2 regions of the Rhizobium sp. TAL182 genome follow, and region 2 is predicted to be linked to the other one. Evidence: predicted binding sites of a transcription regulator. Region 2 holds the regulator's gene; the other holds the start of a gene.

Region 1 (10,628 bases), 2.2 Mb from region 2:
TGCCATTGTCGTCAGCGGCCTTGGGCTCAGCCAGACGGGAACGCAGCGCGCCATCGCCGAATTGCCCGAGGAGATCACGCTGGCCTTTGCCGCAAGCGGCAACAGCCTCCAGCGCTGGATGCAGGAGGCTCGCCGCGGCGGCCATGAAATCCTCCTGCAGGTGCCGCTGGAACCCTTTGATTATCCGGCCAACGATCCAGGACCGGAGACCCTGCTCACCTCCAAGCCGGTCGCCCGCAACATCGAGAACCTGCACAAGGCGATGGGCGAGATCACCAACTACACCGGCATCATGAACTATCTCGGCGGCCGTTTCCTTTCCGACCCTGCCGCCATGGAACCCGTGATGCGCGATATCGGCAAGCGTGGCCTGCTCTTCCTCGATGACGGGACGTCGGCGCAGTCGAAAACGGCTGATGTCGCCAAGGGGACCGAACTGCCCTATGCCTTTGCCGATCTGCAGCTCGACGGCCAGCTTGACGTCAACGCCATCCTGAAGAAACTCGACGAGCTCGAACGCATCGCTCGCAAGAACGGCCAGGCGATCGGCATCGCCTCGGCTTTTGACGAAAGCGTCGACGCCATTGCCAAGTGGAGCGAAGAGGCTTCGATGCGCGGCATCGAGATCGTCGGCGTCGCGTCGCTTTCCAACGACCCCAGAAACCCCTGAGATGATGTCCTCAACGGAGAAGAAGATGAGCCAGGCGACCGTGAAAGCCGAGGATCTGCCCTATCGCCCATGCGTCGGCGTGATGATCCTGAACCGCGATGGCCTGGTCTGGGCCGGCCGGCGTATCCCTGACGGCAATTCCGAATATGACGGCTCGCCGCAGCTCTGGCAGATGCCACAGGGAGGCATCGACAAGGGCGAGGATCCGTTGGACGCCGCCTATCGCGAGCTCTATGAGGAAACCGGCATCAGCACGGTGACGCTGCTCGCCGAAGCAAGCAATTGGATCAATTACGATCTGCCGCCGGCGCTGATCGGCATCGGGCTGAAAGGGAAGTTTCGCGGCCAGACGCAACGCTGGTTCGCCTTCCGCTTCGAGGGCGACGAGAGCGAGATCGCCATCAATCCGCCGCCCGGCGGCCACGATCCCGAATTCGATGCCTGGGAATGGAAGCCGATGCAGGCACTGCCAGGCCTGATCGTTCCTTTCAAACGCGCTGTCTACGACCAGGTGATCGCCGAGTTCCAGCATCTGGCGGCGTTGCAATCGGAAGGCTGATCATGCCGGGATGCTTCCGTTTTGTGCGCGGCGAGCGCAGGAGTGCCGGCCGCTCTGAAGCGGCCGACATCCAATAGGAGCTTATTCGGCTTCGTCAGCGGAATCGGCGTTGAGCTGGCCGTATTTGCTTTCACCGATTTTTTCGAGCAGATCGAGCTGCGTTTCGAGGAAGTCGATATGGCCTTCTTCATCGGCCAGCAGCTCTTCGAACAGCTTCATCGAGACGTAATCGCCGGCGTCATAACAGATATCGCGCGACTTCTTGTAGGCCGTGCGGGCGTCGTACTCGCCGGCGAGATCGGCTTCGAGGACCTCCTTGACGTTCTGGCCGATGCGCAGAGGGGCCAGAGTCTGCAAATTGGGATGGCCTTCGAGGAAGATGATGCGGGCGACGAGCCGGTCGGCATGATGCATCTCTTCGATGGATTCGGCGCGTTCCTTCTTGGCGAGCTTGGTGTAGCCCCAATCCTCGAGAAGACGATAGTGAACCCAATATTGGTTGACCGCCCCGAGTTCGAGGAACAGTGCCTCGTTAAGCCGCTCGATGACCTTTTTGTCGCCTTTCAATGTCCGCTCTCCTGTTTTCCTCATGGAATTGCTTCAAGCGCGACATGAAATCAAATATTTCAGCTTCCGTCGAGTGGCGGCGGGCGTGATAATCCTCGGTTGTACGGATAATGATGTCGACCACATTTGGGAAGCAGCCGCAGCAACGGCCTCGCTTTTCCATCGCATGATAGACCTTCGCAGGCACGATAAGCTGCCAACAATCTTCGTCGAGAAGGTTGATGATAACCTCCCGGATTTCCTTGTCGGTTATGTAATTGCAGCTGCAGACAAGCACGTCTTCATTTCCAAACATGACACTGACTATCGTGTTTTCTGCTAAAGAAGATGGCGGCTGTCAAGAAAAAATTCGAATCCGACGGCATCGATTGGAAGCGATGGGCGCGGCCTGTTGCAGATTGACTGAAACTGTGCGGCGATCGCACGATGAGGCATGCCCCGGTCGATCCGACTGCTCAATGAAAGTTCCGCCCGCGCGGCATGACCCCGGCGGTTTCCGCCGCACCGGCATGGCGGTCCGCGGCACCCGCCTGCCTTTCCAATTCCACACTTTCCTGCGCATTCGCAAGCCTTCTCTGTCGTGGATCGACCCCTGGCCTCAGCACCTCGTCGGCGCGCTCGCAGGCGCCGAAGCGTCGGGCCTCGCGTTGTAGGATGCCAAGTGCCGGCGTCATATCCTCGATATGCTCGACGACCGTATGGATTACGCCGCTATGGCTTTGCAGCCTGCCTCGGATTTTCACGAGCCGGGCGCCCATGACGACCGCCCGGTATTTGTCGAATATCTTGCTCCAGACAATAGCGTTGGCAACGCCGGTCTCATCCTCCAGCGTCATGAAGATTACGCCCTTGGCCGAACCCGGGCGCTGGCGCACCAGCACCAGACCGGCGATAGTCACCCTCTTTCCGTTCGGCACCGTCAGGAGATCGACATTGCGCGTGATGCCCATCTTTCGGAATTCCTCCCGCAGGAAAGACACCGGATGCGCCTTCAGCGACAATGACAGATAACGATAGTCCTCGATCACCTGCTCGCCCGGCGGCATATCAGGCAGACTGGTCTTCGGTTCGACCTGCAGATCGATATGGTTCACCCGATCGAACAGAGGCAATTTTTCAGGAGCGTATTTCGTATCCAATGCCCTTGCAGCCCAAAGCGCCTCACGTCTCGACAGGCCGATCGAGCCGAAGGCATCGGCATCCGCCAGCCTTTCGATATCGGCTTTGTCGAGACCGGACCGCAGCCAGAGATCACGAACCGAGCCATAACCATCGCCCCTGTTGGCGAGAAGGCTCTCCAGCGCTTTCTCGGACAGACCCTTGACCTGCCGAAAGCCGAGGCGAACGGCTCGCTTTGCCTTGATGATGGCTCGCATATCGGCATGCCGCCTATCGACGGCAGTTCTGTCGAATACCGCCTCTTCGAGATGGCAATCCCAATTGGATCTGTTGATGTCGACGGGTCGGACCTCGACCCCGTGTTCCCTGGCATCACGAACAAGCTGCGCCGGCGCGTAAAAGCCCATCGGCTGCGAATTGAGCATGGCAGCGCAAAAGACGTCGGGATAATAGGCCTTGATCCAGGACGAGGCATAGACCAGCAGGGCGAAGGAAGCCGCATGGCTTTCCGGAAAGCCATATTCGCCGAAGCCTTCGATCTGGCTGAAGCAGCGTTCGGCGAAATCCCTCGGATAGCCTCTGCTGGTCATGCCATTGATCAGATCATCCTTGAACGCGTTGACCTTTCCCAACCGCTTGAAGGTCGCCATCGAGCGGCGCAGGCGGTCGGCCTTGGCAGGCGAGAATCCCGCCGCCGTAATCGCGATCTGCATCGCCTGTTCCTGAAACAGCGGGACGCCAAGCGTCCGCTTGAGGATCGGGATCATCTCGTCTTTCGGATAGTCGATCTTGAAACCGGGAGAATGCGACTGCTCCCGTCGCGTCAGGTAGGGATGGACCATATTGCCCTGAATTGGTCCCGGACGGACGATCGCCACTTCGATCACGAGATCGTAGAATCGTCGCGGCTTCAGCCGGGGCAGCATGCTCATCTGCGCCCTGCTTTCGATCTGAAAGACGCCCAGCGTGTCGGCCCGGCACATCATGTCATAAACCGGTACGCCCTCGTCTCCGTGTTCCCTATTGCCGAGATCGGCAAGGGTTTTCTTCACGTCGTAATGCAGTTCGAGCAGCGAGAAAGCTTTCCTGAGACAGGTCAGCATTCCGAGCGCCAGAACATCGACCTTCAGGATCTTGACATTGTCGAGATCGTCCTTGTCCCATTCGATCATGTAGCGATCCGGCATCGCCGTCTTCATGATCGGCACGACTTCATCGAGCCGGTCCCGGGTGATGACGAAGCCGCCGACATGCTGGGTCAGGTGACGCGGAAATCCGAGGAGCTCGGACGCATAGCGCAGAACGTTTAATGTCACCGGGTCCGAAATATCGAGCCCCGCCGCCTTGGCATCCCGCTCCGACAGATTATCCTCCGACCAGCCCCAGACCAGGCTGCTGATCGCCGCTTGGACGTCCTCCGAAAGCCCGAAGGCCTTGGAGACCTCGCGGCCGGCGGAACGGGTGCGATAGGTGGTGACACCGGCCGTCAGCCCGGCATGCTCCTTGGTATATTTTCTGTAGATGTGCTGGATGACGTCTTCGCGTCGGTCGTGCTCGAAATCCACATCGATGTCAGGCGGCTCGTCACGATCCATCGAGATGAAGCGGTCGAAAAGCAACGTGCTTTTGGTCGGATCGACTTCCGTGATCTCGAGGCAATAGCAGATGACCGAGTTGGCTGCAGAACCGCGGCCCTGGCACAGGATCTTCAATTCATAACGTGCATGCTGGATAAGCTTGTGGACCGTCAGGAAATAGGGCTCGTATTTCTTCTCCCGGATGAGATTGAGTTCATAGTCGATCTGGGTCTGGATTTGAGCAGGAACGCCATCCGGATAGCGCTTCACAGCGCCCTCCTTCGTCAGACGCTCGAGGGTTTCATAAGGCGTCTCGCCGGGATCGTTTTCCGACGGGTAATTGTGTTTCAGCTCATCGAGCGAAAACGAAAGCCTGCCGAAAAATGTCCCGGTATTGGCAATCGCCTCCGGATAGTCGCGAAACAGCCGGGCCATTTCACGTGGGTCCTTGAGATAACGCTCGGCATTCGGAGCAAGAAGAAATCCTGCCTCGGCGATCGGCACATGCTCCCGGATCGAGATGACGATATCGGAAAGGGGGCGGCGATCCGTATGGTGATAGAGCGGCTGGTTGGTCGCGATGACAGGAATGCGGTGGCGGGCGGCGATCACGGAAAGTGCCGCGAAAACCTGCCTGTCGCGGCCATCATAGGCAGGCGCCAGCGCCACGTGAAACGCCTTGCCGAAACGGTTCCGGAACCGGGCGAGACAGGCTTCCAATTCCTGCTGGGCGACAGGCTCGATGGCAGCCGCCTGGCCGGGAACGAGGGCAAGCATCATCTTGTCTCCCCATTCCATGATATCCGCCTCGTAAAGCAGGCAGGATCCCTTCTCCGCTCTCAAATTTCCCGCACTCAGCAAACGGCAGAGATGCGCCCACCCTTGCCTGTTCTCAGGATAAGCAAGGATATCAGGCGTTCCGTCCGAAAAAACGAGACGGGCGCCCGGCTGAATCCGGATCGGATCGAGAACCTTCTCTTCCTCTCTGCCGTCGAGGTTCTTCTCGTGCCTTCTTCTGAATTTCTCTTCGATCTCCTGCGCCTGCGCATGCGCCCGAACGACGCCGGCTACCGAATTCCGGTCGGCGATTCCAAGACCGGAAAGTTTCAGCGCAGCGGCCTGCACCACCATTTCCTCGGGCTTCGAAGCACCCTCCAGAAAGGAGAAATTGGTGCGGGCGCCGATCTCGAAAAATGCAGGTGCCGCACTCATGCGAAAATCCCGTGCATGAACCAGCGCGGCGGCGGCTCTTCACCGTAAAAGCCTTCGCGATAAATCCAGAAACGATGCCCGGCATTATCCTCGACACGGAAATAGTCACGCGTTTTGGCGTCGGCGCCATCGATCCACCACTCCATGGCAAGCCGTTCCGGGCCTTCGCTGCGCAGAACCTGATGCTGCATACGGCGCCACCGGAAACTTTGCGGCGGCCCTTCCGGAACTTCGGCAAGCAAGGCCTCCACCGGTTCCGGTCTGGCAAAAAGCCTCAGGGGCCGCTCGCTGCGAGCTGGGGAAAGACGGCATCCCTCGCTCCTGCGATGCGCCGGAAAACTTTCCATGAACGGGCTTGCAATAGCGGCACGCTCCGGCACGTGGCTTTCGCGGAGCTGAAAGCTTTGGAGACAGTCCGCGCCAAGGCGGGCCGCGACGCGGTCGACGAAAGCTGCAAGCGAGACCTCTCTTTGCCGGCCGCCGTCGAAGTCACCCTGTGTGCCTTCGAAGGGCTCATGGCGCACGACATTCAACCGCAGGATCTCGAAACCATATCCGGCATCGAGATCATCATGAATTGCCTGCAGACGCTGGGAAAAAAGATCCGCGATCCGCTTCGGCTCTCTGAGCGGCCGTGAAGCGCCGACCGAAATCCGGAAAACCCGGCCATCGACCCGAAACAGCACGAGTTCGAAGACGCGGCCACCGGCGCCGCGAGCTTCCAGGGAGGGTTTCAGCGACACGGCGATCTGGCCGGCAAGGGCAAGAATATCCTCTTCGGTGCCGATCGGCTCGGCCAGCCGCCGCTCGGCCGAAAGGCTCGCAACCGGCAGGCGCGGCGAAACCGGTTCCTCGTCATGTCCGAGCGCCTGATCGAGCCGCAAAAGCAGGCTCGCTCCAAAACGGCGGGTCAACGGCGCCCGCGGCGCATTCATGACATCGCCGATATATTTCAGCCCGAGCTTCTTCAGCGATGCCACGGTGTCTTCGTTCAATCGAAGCGCGGCGACCGGCAGCGGCGCCAGCACATCCTCCATTTCCTCGTCTTCGATGACGCCGCCATTGCCGAAACGAGCGATGGCCGAGGAAAGGCCGGGGGAAGAGGAGATCGAACCCTGGACGTCGAGCCCCATATGGAAAAGCCTGAGGAGAATATCCTTCAGCAACGCTCTCTCGCCGCCGAAAAGATGGGCACAGCCGCTAATGTCGAGAAACAGCCCGTCCCGTCCGTCGATCGCCACCAGCGGCGTATAGCGGTCGCACCAGTCGGCGATGGCTTCGAGCAGCCGCGCATCGGCGGCCGAATCCTCCTCAACGATATCGAGTTTCGGATGCATGGCGCGCGCTTCCGCGACACCCTGACCCTTCTTCAGGCCAAGCGCCTCCGCGGCCTCGTCCAGCGCCGTCAGCCGCATGGCATTTTCGTACTTTCCGGCGCAGACGATCGGCGCAGCCTCAGGACGCCCTCTCGAACGCCAGGAAAGACCCCATTTTCTGCGGGCGATCCTGTCCGTCGAAAGATGCGGAAAGCTGAGCGCCAGGATGCGCTGACCGTTCGTCTGGAGTAAGAGCGCGCCTTGGCTTGTCGATGGGGAAAAACTGACGTTCATGGGGGTTCCACTCCAGAAGAAGGGAGAGCGGAGCCGGGTTGCGGCTCTTCTCCAGGCTGAGATGAAAAACCGGATTGCCGATACTGCCGGCAAGTCTCGATCCATCCGGCAGAGCCCGCATGCCGGAGGGCGCGGGTTCGGCAAGCAGCCGGAAGGCGGCGCTGCTCGCCTCCTCCTCTCCGGCCTGCCGAAGCAGGAAGAGGGGCCGGCCGGCCGCCTTGGCGCGAAGACCGAGCCGCCGGCTCTCGGTCAGGCCGAAATGCGCAGGATTGCCCCTGATCTCCAGGATGACCACCGAAAAGGCGCCGCTTTCCACCGCGGTTTCCGCAAGCCAGAGCGCCTCGTCGAGCTTGCGCGGCAAAGCCTGCAGGAAACACTCGGGCCGCAGGCCGAAATCCTGCAGACCCACTGCATAGGGAAGACCGGCTTCCATCGTCGAGATCGTATCGCCGATCCAGAGTATTGGCGAACAATCGCTCGCCTCCTCCACTCGCTGTAGCAGCGCTGCGGCCGCAAGGGCGAACCCACTGGCAGCTCCCGCATCCCGGAAAAGCGTCGAACGGATTTCCGTTATCGCATCGAGCGGCAGCCCGCCTTCCATCGCTTCGTCGAGCGATGTCACGCCAAACGGCAGGCGCTGTGCGCGCCCATTCCGTTCCGCATCCTGCCGCCCGGCCTCACCCGAAGCCAGGGCTTCCCGCTCCGCTGCCGCAAGCGCAGGCGCAGGCTTTCCTTCCAGCTTGGCAATGGTTTCGCGGAGCGCAAAAAGCCGCTCGCGCGCCAGGGCGTTCTGCGCCATGGCGTTTACTCCATCCGTCTTGTTCCTGTTATGTTCTTATGGATTCCAGAGAGCTGAAGAAGAGTCAACAACCATTTTCTATGAATTTATTCCTGCCTTTGATTCCGCACTCGAAAATCGGCGGCAAAGGTTCTATATGGGCCCGCAAAGGAAGGAATATTCATGGCCCGCATAGACCAGAGCGATGATTGGCAGGACCGCCATGCGCCGACGATCAGCACCTTCGAGTCGCTGGCCATGGAGGCTTACAGCCATCTACCGGATGAATTCCGCCAGCTAACGACCAATCTCACGATCGAGATCGAGGATTTCCCCGATGACGACGTTTTCGAGGACATGGCGCTGGAAACCCCTTTCGATCTGCTCGGCCTTTTCGAGGGCAGGGGAATTTCCGAACGTTTCACCGTGGAAACCGGCGAGATGCCGAACCGCATCCGTCTCTACCGCCGCCCCATCCTCGATTATTGGGCCGAGAACGACGAGACGCTCGGCGATATTATCACTCACGTCCTGATCCACGAGATCGGCCACCATTTCGGGCTGAGCGACGAGGATATGGAGCGGATCGAGGCCAGCGCCGAGGAAGCTGCCGAGCGCTGAAACCGTGCGTTCGGCAGAAGGTCCTATTGCTCGGAGAGCTTCATCTCCGGATCATAATCCTTGCCTTCGACAGTCTTGACGACGGCCTGTCCGCACTGCATCGCGCCGGTTGCGGCATTGAAGGCATAGGTCGGCGAACCCTCCAGCGACCAGCCCTTGTTGAGGGCGGCGGTAACCTTGTGGCAGAAGGAAGCGTCGTCGGGGCCGGTCAGGAAGCGGTAGAGTTTCATCAGGCGTGCTTTCTTGCAGAAATCAGACGCGCTTTATGAACCAGAGCTTCGGCCTGGACAAGATGCAGCCGCTCGATCATCCGCCCGTTCGCATTGATGACGTTGAGGCCCCTGGCCGCCGGATCAGCAAAGGCTGATATGATTGCCTGCGCCTCGGCAATCTCCTCCGCGCTCGGGCCGAAATGCCGGTTGGCGGCCGCAATCTGCGCGGGGTGGATCAGCATCTTGCCGGCAAAACCGATGGCGCGTCCCTGCCCGCATTCGACGTCGAAACCTTCGCCATCCCGGAAATCGTTGAAGACGCTGTCGAGCGCATCGAGCCCATAGGCCTTGACCGCCAGAATGATCTGCATCAGCCAAGGCACGAGAAAGCTTCGCCCCGGCTGCGGCAGGACGCCGGTTTCCTTGCGCAGATCATTGAGGCCGACGACGACGCAATCGAGCCGCGCCCCCGGTATGCAGCCGGCTTCGGCGATCGCCCCGACATTCAGCACGCCACGCGGCGTCTCGATCATGGCCCAGATGCGCAGCTCCTCCGGCGCATTCGCATCGGCAAGCAGATCGCCGATGTCGGTGACATCCTGGGGGCCATCCACTTTCGGCAGGAGAACGGCGTCGGGCAAAAGCGCTTTGACCAGATCGAGATCCGCCGCCCCGAATGCGGATGACAGAGAATTGATGCGGATGATCCTTTCCTTGCCCGCAAGCGGCGGCCCGGCAAAAAAAGCCCGCAGATTTTCCCGCGCCTGACCCTTGTTCTCGGGCGCGACGGAATCCTCCAGATCAAAAATAACCGCATCACAATCAAGGGAACGGCTCTTTTCGAGCGCCCGGAGATTGATGGCCGGGACACTCAGCACCGAGCGGCGCAGACTTGAGGAACGCAGAGGTGTAGTTTGCTTCATCAGCCATTAGTGCCAAGCTTCGCAAAGCCCGGCAAGACAACAAAAAGCCATGCTTGCCTTGCAGAGAGGAAAAGGAAGGACCACATTCCTTTCTGTAGAAAGGTCTCAAACCCATGCAGAACATTCGCTCCATCTTCTTCATGCTGGCCGGCGCCACCTTTTTTGTCGCCATGCTGCTTCTCACCTTCTCGGTGACGCTTGCCGTCGGCGGCATCCTGACCGTGCTCATGGTCGGACGCGCGCTTTCGATGAAGATGAAGCCTGCTCCGGTGCGCGCCAAGGCAAACAACGGCAAGCCGGAGATGCGCATCTGGAACGACGGTCGCGGCACGATCATCGATCTCTGAGGCCTGCTTTCAAAAAAATCGCCGACACTGTCGCATCATGCTTCCATGATACGTCTTTGAAGCAGCCGGGCATTCTGCCGGCGCTCAAAAACGATGGAGGACGAGCATGGATACGACGGAAAACAAGCCGGCCAAGTTGCCGCCGGTGAAGAATGGCCTGCTGCCCTATCTGACCGTCGATGGCGCGGTGAAGGCCGCGGAATTCTACAAGAAGGCCTTCGGTGCCGAAGAGGCCCACAGGGTGCCGGTCGATGAAAGCGGCCGGACGATGCATATTCATCTCTATATCAATGGCAGCTCCCTCATGCTGGCGGATGCCTATCCCGAATACGGCCATCCCTTCAAAGGTCATGAAGGCTTCGCCATCCAGCTTGTCATCGACGATATCGATTTCTGGTGGGATCGTGCCGTGGCCGCCGGCGCCGAAGTCGTC
Region 2 (10,628 bases):
GCCAACGACGGCCTTGGCATCCGGCTTGACCGTGCCTTCGAGAACAAGGCCGAAATCCTTGAAGTGATTGGCGTGATCGAGCACCTCGGCCGAACGCAGTAGCGCCTTGGTCGGGATGCAGCCCCAGTTCAGGCAGATGCCGCCCATATGCTCGCGCTCGACGATCGCGGTCTTGAGGCCGAGCTGAGCTGCGCGGATGGCGGCGACATAGCCGCCAGGGCCGGAGCCGATGATGATGACGTCGTAGGATTCAGCCATGTGTTTCCTGCCCTTTTGTTACGCTGCGCTGCGGGTCATGAGCACCCACGCGTGTCTCTTGCTGTTTTCGAAGAGCGGCACGGCATCAGCGCGCGCAGCCTCCAGGAATCCGTTTCTTGCATAAAGCGACAGAGCCGCCTCGTTATCACTTGCGGTAATGAGACTGACGGGGCGGTAACCCGCCCTTTCGATCTGATCGCCCAGCAGCCTGCGCCCGATGCCAATGCCGCGCATATGGCGGTAAACGCCGAGACTGCCGATGAACCAGCTCCCCACAACCGTTTTCTGCAAGGCGAGCATCGGCTCCGTCGCCGCGATCGTCGCCTCGATATCGCTTATGCCTTCATCCAGCGCATGACCGATCGCGACACCTGCGACCTCGCCATAGGCCTCGGCGATGACCGCATCCCGCCAGCCCCCGACGGCTTCCTCCTCGCTCATCTTCAGCCTGCCCCGCTCCAGCGGCGTATCGCTGACGTCTTTCGCGACATCGGCGAACCAGAGCCAGGAGGCAAAACCGTGCGAGGCGATATCCGCCAGGATCGCCAGCTCCGAGGCATCCCGCCGTGAGGCCTGCCGCAGCGCGACGAAGGCGGTCATGCTCAGATCCCCAGCATCATCCGCACGATCGATTCCAGCCCGCGTCCGAGTGCGCGGGTATTTTCCGCATCAAGGTGAATGCCGTCGATCGGCGTGGTCTTGGCGACGGAATTGCCGTCGAAGAAGCCACAACCGAGCTCGTCGGCAAGATCGCGATAGAGTGTCGCAAGCTTTGCCGATTCCTCGATGCCGCCGGGAAAGGATGCGGCGAAGGGCACATTGCCGGTCGCGCAGATCGCCGGCGGCGCCACGATCAGGATCTCCGGCCCGTCGAATTCGAAGGGCCAGGCGTGATTGCGGATCAGTCGCACGAGGCGGCTGATGCCCTGGCAGGCGGCAAACGCGGAGCCGGCCACAACGGGCTTCATGTCGTTGGTGCCGAGCAGCAGGATGACGAGGTCGAGCGGCGCATGCGTCTGCAGGATCGTCGGCAGGACGCGCGCACCGTTGCGGTCACAATCGGCAAGGTGGTCGTCGAAAGCGGTGGTGCGACCGTTCAGCCCTTCGGCGATAACACTCGCCTCGCTGCCGAGCGCTGCCTGAAGCACGCTCGGCCATCGATTCTTGTACTCATGACGGCCGATTGTCTCGGGGTCATGACCCCAGGTCAGCGAGTCGCCATAGCAAAGAACGGTCTTGGTCATTTCCGCCTCCGTTTCGCTATCAGACAAGCATGCCCATCGGGTTTTCGATGTAGCCCTTGAAGGCCTGGAGCAGCTCTGCGCCGAGGGCGCCGTCGACGCAGCGATGGTCGGTCGACAGCGTCACCGACATCACCGTGGCGATGGCCATCTCGCCATTCTTGACCACGACCCGCTGTTCCCCGGCGCCGACGGCCAGGATCGTCGCATGCGGCGGATTGACGACGGCGGCGAAGTTCTTCACGCCCATCATGCCCATGTTCGAAACCGAACTGGTGCCGCCCTGATATTCCTCGGGCTTCAGCTTGCGGTCCTTGGCCCGCTTGCCGAGATCGCGCATCTCGTTGGAGATGACAGACAGCGTCTTCTGCTCGGCCTTGCGGATGATCGGCGTGATCAGGCCGCCGGGGATCGAGACAGCGACGCCGACGTCGGCGTGCTTGTGCTTGACCATGTTATTGTCGGTCCACGACACATTGGCGTCCGGAACATCGCGCAGCGCCAGCGCCATGGCCTTGATGACCATGTCGTTGACCGAGAGCTTGTAGGCCGGAGCGTTGTCCTTGCGCGGAGCCGCATCATTCAGCTGGGCGCGGAGCGCCATCAGAGCATCGAGCTCGCAATCGACGCTGACGTAGAAATGCGGGATCGTCTGCTTGGATTCGACCAGCCGCCGGGCGATCGTCTTGCGCATGCCGTCATGCGGCACAAGCTCGTAGGAGCCCGGCTCGAAGAGCTTGAGCACGGCGTCCTCGGAGCCACCCTTCGCGGCAGCCGGAGCCGGCGCGGCAGCCTGTGAAGCCAAAGCAGCGGCAGGCGCCGGAGCGGGCTTGGCGCCGCCGGCAAGAGCAGCTTCGATATCGCTCTTGATCACGCGGCCATACGGACCGGAACCGGCGACATTAGAGAGGTCGATACCGGCTTCCCTGGCCAGGCGGCGTGCGAGCGGCGAAGAGAAGGTGCGGTTGCCACCAGCCGAAACGGCCGCGGGTGCGGCAGGCGCCGGTGCCGCGGCCGGAGCGGCCTCAGCCTTCGCCGGCGCAGCGTCGGCCTTCGGCGGAGGTGCGGCCTCTGCCTTGGCCGGAGCGGCGGAACCTGCGGCGCTCGCAGCAGCGGAAACATCTTCGCCATCGGCGGCGAGAACGGCGATCAGCGCATTGACCTTGACACCTTCGGTGCCGGCAGGAACGACGAGCTTGGCGACCGTGCCTTCGTCGACGGCTTCGACTTCCATCGTCGCCTTGTCGGTCTCGATCTCGGCGATCACATCGCCAGACTTGACCTTATCGCCTTCCTTGACCAGCCACTTGGAAAGATTGCCTTCTTCCATGGTCGGAGAGAGGGCGGGCATCGTGATATTGATCGGCATCGAGATACCCTCCCCTTATTTGTAGCAGACAGCCTTCACCGCATCGACGACTTCGCCGACGTTCGGAAGTGCCAGCTTTTCAAGATTGGCGGCGTAAGGCATCGGCACGTCCTTGCCGGCGATCGTCAGGATCGGCGCATCGAGATAATCGAAGGCCTGCTGCATCACGCGGGTGGCGATTTCAGTGCCGACCGAAGACTGCGGATAACCTTCCTCGACGGTTACCAGACGGCCGGTTTTCTTCACCGATTCGATAACCGTCGGCAGGTCCATCGGGCGGATGGTGCGAAGGTCGATCAGTTCGACGTCGATGCCGAGCTGTTCGAGTTCGGCGGCCGCCTTCGTCGCATAAGTCATGCCGATGCCGAAGGACACGACGGTGACGTCCTTACCCGGACGATGGATGCGCGCCTTGCCGATCGGCAGGACGAAGTTATCGAGCTTCGGCACGTCGAAGTGCTGACCGTAGAGAATTTCGTTCTCGAGGAAGATGACCGGGTTCGGGTCGCGGATCGCAGCCTTGAGCAGGCCCTTGGCATCGGATGCCGTGTAGGGCATGACAACTTTGAGGCCGGGGATGGCGCTGTACCAGGCGGCATAGTCCTGGCTGTGCTGGGCGCCGACGCGGGCAGCAGCACCGTTCGGGCCGCGGAAGACGATCGGAGCGCCCATCTGGCCGCCGGACATATAGAGGGTCTTGGCGGCCGAGTTGATGATGTGGTCAATCGCCTGCATGGCGAAGTTGAAGGTCATGAATTCGACGATCGGGCGAAGGCCGGCCATAGCGGCGCCGACGCCGACGCCGGCAAAGCCGTGCTCGGTGATCGGCGTATCGATGACGCGGCGGGGGCCGAATTCCTGCAACAACCCTTGAGTGACCTTGTAGGCGCCCTGATATTCGGCAACTTCCTCGCCCATGACGAAGACGTCGTCACTGGCGCGCATTTCTTCGGCCATGGCGTCGCGGAGCGCTTCGCGCACAGTCATCGACACCATTTCGGTGCCGGCCGGGATTTCCGGGTCGTTCGGAACCGCAGCCTTGGGCTCTGCGGGTACGGGAGCAGCAGCCGAACCGGTATTTGTCGGCTTTTCTTCCTGAGCAACCTGCGGAGCAGCGACCGGAGCCGGCTGAGCAGCAGGAGCAGCGGAAATCGCGTCGGCCGATTCGCCGTCCTGCAGCAGCACGGCGATCTTGGTGTTGACCTTGACGCCTTCGGTGCCGGCGTCGACCAGCAGCTTGCCGATGACGCCTTCGTCGACGGCTTCGACTTCCATCGTCGCCTTGTCGGTTTCGATTTCGGCAATCACGTCGCCTGAAGTGACCTTGTCACCTTCCTGCTTCAGCCATTTGGACAGCGTGCCTTCTTCCATCGTCGGAGAGAGGGCGGGCATGAGGATATCGATAGGCATGGGTTCCCTCCCCCGATTAGAGCAGAATGTCGGTGTAGAGCTCGGATGCATCCGGCTCCGGATCGGCCTGGGCGAAATCGGCGCTGTCGGCGACGATGTCGCGAACATCCTTGTCGATCGCCTTCAGATCGTCTTCGGAAGCCCAGCCCTTTTCGATGAGGCGTGCCTTTACCTGCTCGATCGGGTCCTGCTCGGAGCGCATCTTCTGCACTTCTTCCTTCGTGCGATATTTCGCCGGATCGGACATCGAGTGGCCGCGATAACGATAGGTCAGCATTTCGAGAATGATCGGGCCCTTGCCGGAGCGGCAATGTTCGAGCGCCTCATCGGCCGCGGCCTTGACGGCGCGAACATCCATACCGTCGACCTGAATGCCGGGGATGCCGAAGCCGGATCCGCGCAGCGAGTAGTTCGACTGAGCCGTCGCACGGGCGGTCGAGGTGCCCATGGCGTATCGGTTGTTTTCGACGATATAGACGATCGGCAGCTTCCAGAGAGCCGCCATGTTGAAGCTCTCGTAAACCTGGCCCTGGTTGGCAGCGCCGTCGCCGAAATAGGCGATGGCGACATTGCCGTTGCCGCGGTAATGGTTTGCAAAAGCAAGCCCTGTTCCAAGCGAAACCTGGGCGCCGACGATGCCGTGACCGCCGTAGAAATGCTTCTCTTTCGAGAACATGTGCATCGAGCCGCCCTTCCCGTGGGAATAGCCGCTGCGGCGCCCGGTCAGTTCCGCCATGACGCCGCGCGCCTCCATGCCGGTTGCCAGCATGTGCCCGTGGTCGCGATAGGCGGTGATGACCTGATCGCCTTCCTTCTGTGCCATCTGCATGCCGACGACGACAGCTTCCTGACCGATGTAGAGATGGCAGAAGCCGCCGATGAAGCCCATGCCGTAAAGCTGACCGGCCTTCTCCTCGAAGCGGCGGATCAGTAGCATCTCGCGATAGGCCTTGAGTTCCTCATCCCGATCGAAGTCGGCTACCGGGCCTCCATTCGATGCTTTGGCTGCTGGTTTTGCTGCAGTTTTGCGGCTGGAAACGGTCGCGGTCTTTCGCGGCGCCATTCAACCCTCCCTATGGGTTTATCGTTTCTCGGTGGCGCGTACCATAGGGAAGAAATATGACCACAGCAATGCCATAATTGCATGGCTCGTATTCGGCGCTAAATTACTGGAAATAAACCAGAAATTCCAATTAACCGAATTCCGGTTAATTGGAATAATGGTTGAATATGACGATCTCGTCCGCACGCGACATATTCAGCTGATATCGCGCCTTTTCGTCCAGCATATCCTTGTCGAGCGAGCCATCACTCAGCAGCGCCACCTGGCTCTCCAGATGTTCGCGCTTCGCCTTCAAGACGGCAAGCTCTCGTTCGCGCGCGACGCGCTGACGCTCGAACGTCTCCGTCGCCCGCAGGCCATAATCGCCATGGATGCAATGATAACCGAAATAGGAAAGGAAGGCGACCGTCATGGCCGGAATGACGAAGCGGCCGAGCTTTCTCTTCTTATGATGCTTTGTCCACATACACGCATGCTCTTGAACGCATTACCAATTCGTTCAGCATAACGCACAGAGATTAACCGTTCATTGACCGTAAAAAGCGCGCAAGAAAAAACCCGCGCCGGGAGGCGCGGGTCGAGCCGCAAAAATCGGAAGGATCAGCCTTTGATGATCGAGCGACCGGCGTACTGCGCCTGAGGGCCGAGGCCTTCCTCGATGCGGATCAGCTGATTGTACTTGGCAAGACGGTCGGAACGCGACAGCGAACCGGTCTTGATCTGGCCGCAGTTGGTGGCGACGGCGAGATCGGCGATGGTCGAATCTTCGGTTTCGCCGGAGCGGTGCGACATGACGGCGGTATAGGCCGCCTTGTGCGCCGTGTTGACAGCATCGAGCGTTTCCGTCAGCGAACCGATCTGGTTGACCTTGACGAGGATCGAGTTGGCGACGCCCATGCGGATGCCGTCGCGAAGGCGCGCGGAGTTGGTGACGAAGAGATCGTCGCCGACGAGCTGGGTCTTGTTGCCGATCAGATCGGTCAGTGCCTTCCAGCCATCCCAGTCGTCTTCGGCCATGCCGTCTTCGATCGAGATGATCGGGTATTTGCCGGCAAGCTCTGCCAGATATTCGGCCATGGCGCCTGATTCGAGCGTGCGGCCTTCACCTTCGAGAACATACTTGCCGTCCTTGAAGAATTCCGTCGAGGCGCAGTCGAGGCCGAGGCACATGTCGTCGCCCGGCTTGTAGCCGGCTTTCTCGATCGACTTCATGATGAAGTCGAGGGCTTCGGGCGCGCTCTTCAGGCCGGGGGCGAAGCCGCCTTCGTCGCCGACATTGGTGTTGTGGCCCTGCGCGGCAAGCTCCTTGCGGAGCGTATGGAAGACTTCCGAACCCATGCGCACGGCTTCGGCGATCGAATCGGCGCCGACCGGCAGGATCATGAATTCCTGGAAGTCGATCGGGTTGTCGGCATGGGCGCCGCCGTTGATGATGTTCATCATCGGCACCGGCAGGAGGCTCGCGGAAGCGCCGCCGACGTAACGGTAAAGCGGCAGGCCGGATGCCTGGGCGGCAGCCTTGGCGACGGCGAGCGACACGCCGAGGATCGCATTGGCGCCGAGGCGCGACTTGTTCGGCGTGCCGTCGAGCTCGATCATGATGTTGTCGATCTGGATCTGGTTTTCGGCGTCGATGCCGCCGATCGCGTCGAAGATCTCGGTGTTGGCCGCCTCGACCGCCTTTTCGACGCCCTTGCCGAGATAGCGCTTGCCGCCGTCGCGCAGCTCGACCGCCTCATGCGCGCCCGTCGAGGCGCCCGAGGGAACGGCCGCGCGGCCCATGCTGCCGTCTTCGAGATAGACGTCGACTTCGACGGTGGGATTGCCACGGCTATCGAGGATCTCGCGGGCGATGATATCGGTGATTGCAGTCATGGGTTCTTCCTGCTCGGTGGGTGATCAAACGTTCGAAGCCTGTCATAATCGAAGGCGTGCAAATTACAATGCGCAATTACCAGCCTTCGAATCGGCATTCCCAAGTGGCCTAGACCACGATCGTGTCATCCTGTTGAAGGTCAGGCCTTGGCGACCGCATCAAACGCAAGCAATTTCTCAAGCAGCCGCGGCATGTCCTTGAGATAGACCATGTTCGGGCCGTCGGATGGTGCGTTGTCAGGGTCCTGGTGTGTTTCGAGGAAGACGCCGGCAATACCCGTCGCCACTGCCGCGCGTGCCAGCGTCTCGACGAATTCGCGCTGACCGCCCGAGGATTCGCCCTGCCCGCCCGGCTGGGCGACGGAGTGGGTCGCATCGAAAATGACGGGCGCGCCTATCGCCGCCATGATCGGCAGCGAGCGCATGTCGGAAACCAGCGTATTGTAGCCGAAGGAGGCGCCGCGCTCGCACAGCAGCACGTTCGGATTGCCGCTGGCATTGAGCTTCTTCAGGACGTTCTTCATATCCCAGGGGGCGAGGAACTGGCCCTTCTTGACATTGACGGCGCGGCCGGTCCTGGCGGCTGCGATCAGAAGGTCGGTCTGACGGCAGAGGAAGGCCGGGATCTGCAGGACATCGACCACCTTGGCCACCTCGGCGCATTGCTCGGCCGTATGGACGTCGGTTATGACGGGAAAACCGAATTCCTTCTTGAGGTCGGCAAAGACCTCCATGCCTTTTTCCAGGCCGATGCCGCGCTCTGCCGAGAGCGAGGTGCGGTTCGCCTTGTCGAAGGAGCTCTTGTAGACAAGGCCTATGCCGAGCTTGCCGCAAAGCTCCTTCAGCGTGCCGGCGACCATAAAGGCGTGATCGCGGCTCTCCATCTGACATGGGCCGGCAATCAGCGACAGGCGGGCGGTATTGGAAAAGGTGACCTGGCCTTCGCCTTCGCCGATCCTGACTTCGGAATTCGTGTCGGTGCTCATCGTTTTTCCTCGAAGGCGAAGAGCGCACCCTGCCCGGGCGTGGGCTTCACCAGAATGCGGTTGTTCTTGCGCGTGTAGGTCACCCCGTTAGCAGCCAAATGCGCTTCTGTCACGGCAAGATCGGCGACAGTGAAGAGGATTGCCCGGCCGCGCAGGCCACGATCGGCGGAGGAGACGACAAGCTCGAAGTAGGCCTCCAGCCCTTCCGGCGTCATCAGGCTGATCTTCGCATTCGATGCCGCGATATTCACGCCGAAACCGGTTTTCTCGGCCGCCGCCTGCCCTATCGCAAGTCCGACGAAAGCGGCGAATGCCGCCGGGTCCGGCGCACAAAGCGCGATCTCGGCGATACCGATCACGCCATTGGCATGCGTCTCCAGCGCGGCGCGATCTGTCGGGAACGAATTGATGCGCTGGCAGGTAAAGAGAAAGAAATCGGGGGCGCGCAAATCAGCTGCAAAGGCCAGCTTGAAGCTGCCGACGCTCTCCGAACCATCCGGCATCCGCATCGGCCGGCTGAATTGCAACATCTCACCGGCGCTCGCGCCGTTGCCGACGAAGCGCTTATGATCGACGCCGGCATCCTCGCTGAGGAAGGCCAGCGCAGAAAGTCCCTCCTCGCCGCAGCGGAAACGGAAGGCGCGATTGCGGGCAATGAAGACATTGCCCTGGCGGGCCGCTGCCTCGCTCTCCTCGACACTCGCAACGCCAAGCGGCTCCAGATAGGTCTTGTCGGCGAAAAAGACGCAGGCATTCTCCGTTCCGAAGGGATGGCGCGCATCAGCGGCGACGGTGAAACCGAGCTTGCCGAGCCTTTCACGCGCCAGATCGATATTGACCACGGGCAGCACGACATGATCCAGCGGGTGCGACTTGGCGGAATGCGCGTTCATGAATATCCCTCCTGAAACCGGCAAGAGATGTGCGACAGCACCTCGCTCAATGCAAGACATGTGCACCAATCCGGCGAATGAAAATAAAAATCTCGACGAGTTGGCGCGAAGTTTTACGGAAATTTAGCTACTTGCGGAACACATATGGAACATATAGTGTCTGTTCTGGATTTGTTTCAATCACGGGGTCTGACGTCGATGCTCACGCGCAAACAACAGGAGCTTCTCCTTTTCATTCATGAGCGCATGAAGGAATCCGGCGTCCCTCCCTCTTTCGACGAAATGAAGGATGCCCTGGATCTCGCCTCGAAATCCGGAATCCACCGGCTGATCACGGCGCTCGAGGAGCGCGGCTTCATTCGCCGCCTACCGAATCGCGCCCGGGCGCTTGAAGTGATCAAACTTCCGGAGGCCTATAACCCCAGCCTTCAACAGCGCCGCGGTTTTTCGCCGAGCGTCATCGAGGGCAGCCTCGGAAAGCCCCAGCCGGTCGCCGCCCCCGCTGCGCCAAAGCCGGTCGCCGACAATGGCAACTCCATCTCTGTGCCGGTCATGGGACGTATCGCCGCCGGCGTTCCGATCTCGGCGATCCAGAACAACACCCACGACATCGTCGTTCCCGCGGATATGCTCGGCTCCGGTGAGCACTATGCGCTGGAGGTCAAGGGCGATTCGATGATCGATGCCGGCATCTTCGACGGCGATACCGTGATCATCCGCAACGGCAGCACCGCAAGTCCCGGCGATATCGTCGTTGCCCTCGTCGACGACGAGGAAGCAACGCTGAAGCGTTTCCGCCGCAAGGGTGCCTCGATCGCGCTCGAGGCCGCCAACCCGGCCTACGAGACCCGCATCTTCGGACCCGACCGCGTCAAGGTGCAGGGCAAGCTCGTCGGCCTCATCCGTCGCTATCACTGACGCCGGATGGGCCGGAATCGGTAAAACGATCGTTGCGCCAATCATAGGCGCGGTGGCGCATCCATGGTCGCGACAAAGCATCGAAGGCGGTGGTGACCTCCAGGTCGGCACCGGCGAAGCGCAATTCGACGGAACCGGTCCTGCGCAGCGTCTCGCCGGTGAAAAGCGTGCCGCCTGAGCGGCAGCTGTCGAAGCGCAGACGGACCGAGGTCACGACGATATCGGCCGTATCGCAGGCCGGGCCGAGATAGGCGGCATTGTCGATGACGGTGACGATATGGCCATTGCCGAGTCTTGATGTGCACCAGGCTTTCTTGACGCAGGAAAAGCGGTTTGCTTCACCGCCTGCTGCGGCTGCCCGCATCGCTGCGCTCGCTTCGTTCTGCTGATCGCGGGAAAGCCTGACACGGCGGTCTTCTCCTTCCGGCGGGATAGCCGGACCATCCAGCATCTTCGGCGGATCATGTGTCGGCAGGACCAGCGCTCGCTGCCACTGGTCGAAGATGAAATCCGGCGGGTTTTCACGGTTGGAAGCTATTGCCTCAGCCGCGACAACCGCAACCAGACTGCCATCCTCCGAAATCACCAGATCCGGCGGCCGGGGAGCCGGCAGAA

Evidence for each region. The regulator LexA, encoded in region 2, represses DNA repair genes until DNA is damaged. The targets are predictions, from matches to a motif close to TGTTCNNNNTGTGTTCNG.
Region 1: the regulator LexA is predicted to act here: its motif matches at 8,134-8,151, upstream of Tal182_RS22020 (metallopeptidase family protein).

The regions. Positions count from the first base shown of each region.
Region 1 covers NZ_CP021024.1:4,432,814-4,443,441, forward strand. Annotated here, with positions in the region: gene Tal182_RS21990 (divergent polysaccharide deacetylase family protein) at 1-670, shown strand, start outside; gene Tal182_RS21995 (RNA pyrophosphohydrolase) at 696-1,229, shown strand; gene bfr (bacterioferritin) at 1,311-1,796, opposite strand; partial or broken gene Tal182_RS22005 ((2Fe-2S)-binding protein) at 1,762-2,161, opposite strand; gene Tal182_RS22010 (error-prone DNA polymerase) at 2,252-5,704, opposite strand; gene Tal182_RS22015 (DNA polymerase Y family protein) at 5,701-7,119, opposite strand; gene Tal182_RS32805 (hypothetical protein) at 7,160-8,113, opposite strand; gene Tal182_RS22020 (metallopeptidase family protein) at 8,276-8,713, shown strand; gene Tal182_RS22025 (DUF1737 domain-containing protein) at 8,737-8,943, opposite strand; gene Tal182_RS22030 (CoA ester lyase) at 8,943-9,848, opposite strand; gene Tal182_RS22035 (hypothetical protein) at 9,962-10,195, shown strand; gene Tal182_RS22040 (glyoxalase/bleomycin resistance/extradiol dioxygenase family protein) at 10,302-10,628, shown strand, end outside.
Region 2 covers NZ_CP021024.1:2,115,788-2,126,415, reverse strand. Annotated here, with positions in the region: gene lpdA (dihydrolipoyl dehydrogenase) at 1-258, opposite strand, end outside; gene Tal182_RS10705 (GNAT family N-acetyltransferase) at 277-858, opposite strand; gene Tal182_RS10700 (SGNH/GDSL hydrolase family protein) at 861-1,502, opposite strand; gene Tal182_RS10695 (pyruvate dehydrogenase complex dihydrolipoamide acetyltransferase) at 1,522-2,868, opposite strand; gene Tal182_RS10690 (pyruvate dehydrogenase complex E1 component subunit beta) at 2,884-4,278, opposite strand; gene pdhA (pyruvate dehydrogenase (acetyl-transferring) E1 component subunit alpha) at 4,295-5,341, opposite strand; gene Tal182_RS10680 (septum formation initiator family protein) at 5,487-5,807, opposite strand; gene eno (phosphopyruvate hydratase) at 5,942-7,216, opposite strand; gene kdsA (3-deoxy-8-phosphooctulonate synthase) at 7,357-8,202, opposite strand; gene Tal182_RS10665 (VOC family protein) at 8,199-9,095, opposite strand; gene lexA (transcriptional repressor LexA) at 9,294-10,013, shown strand; gene Tal182_RS10655 (ComEC/Rec2 family competence protein) at 9,994-10,628, opposite strand, start outside.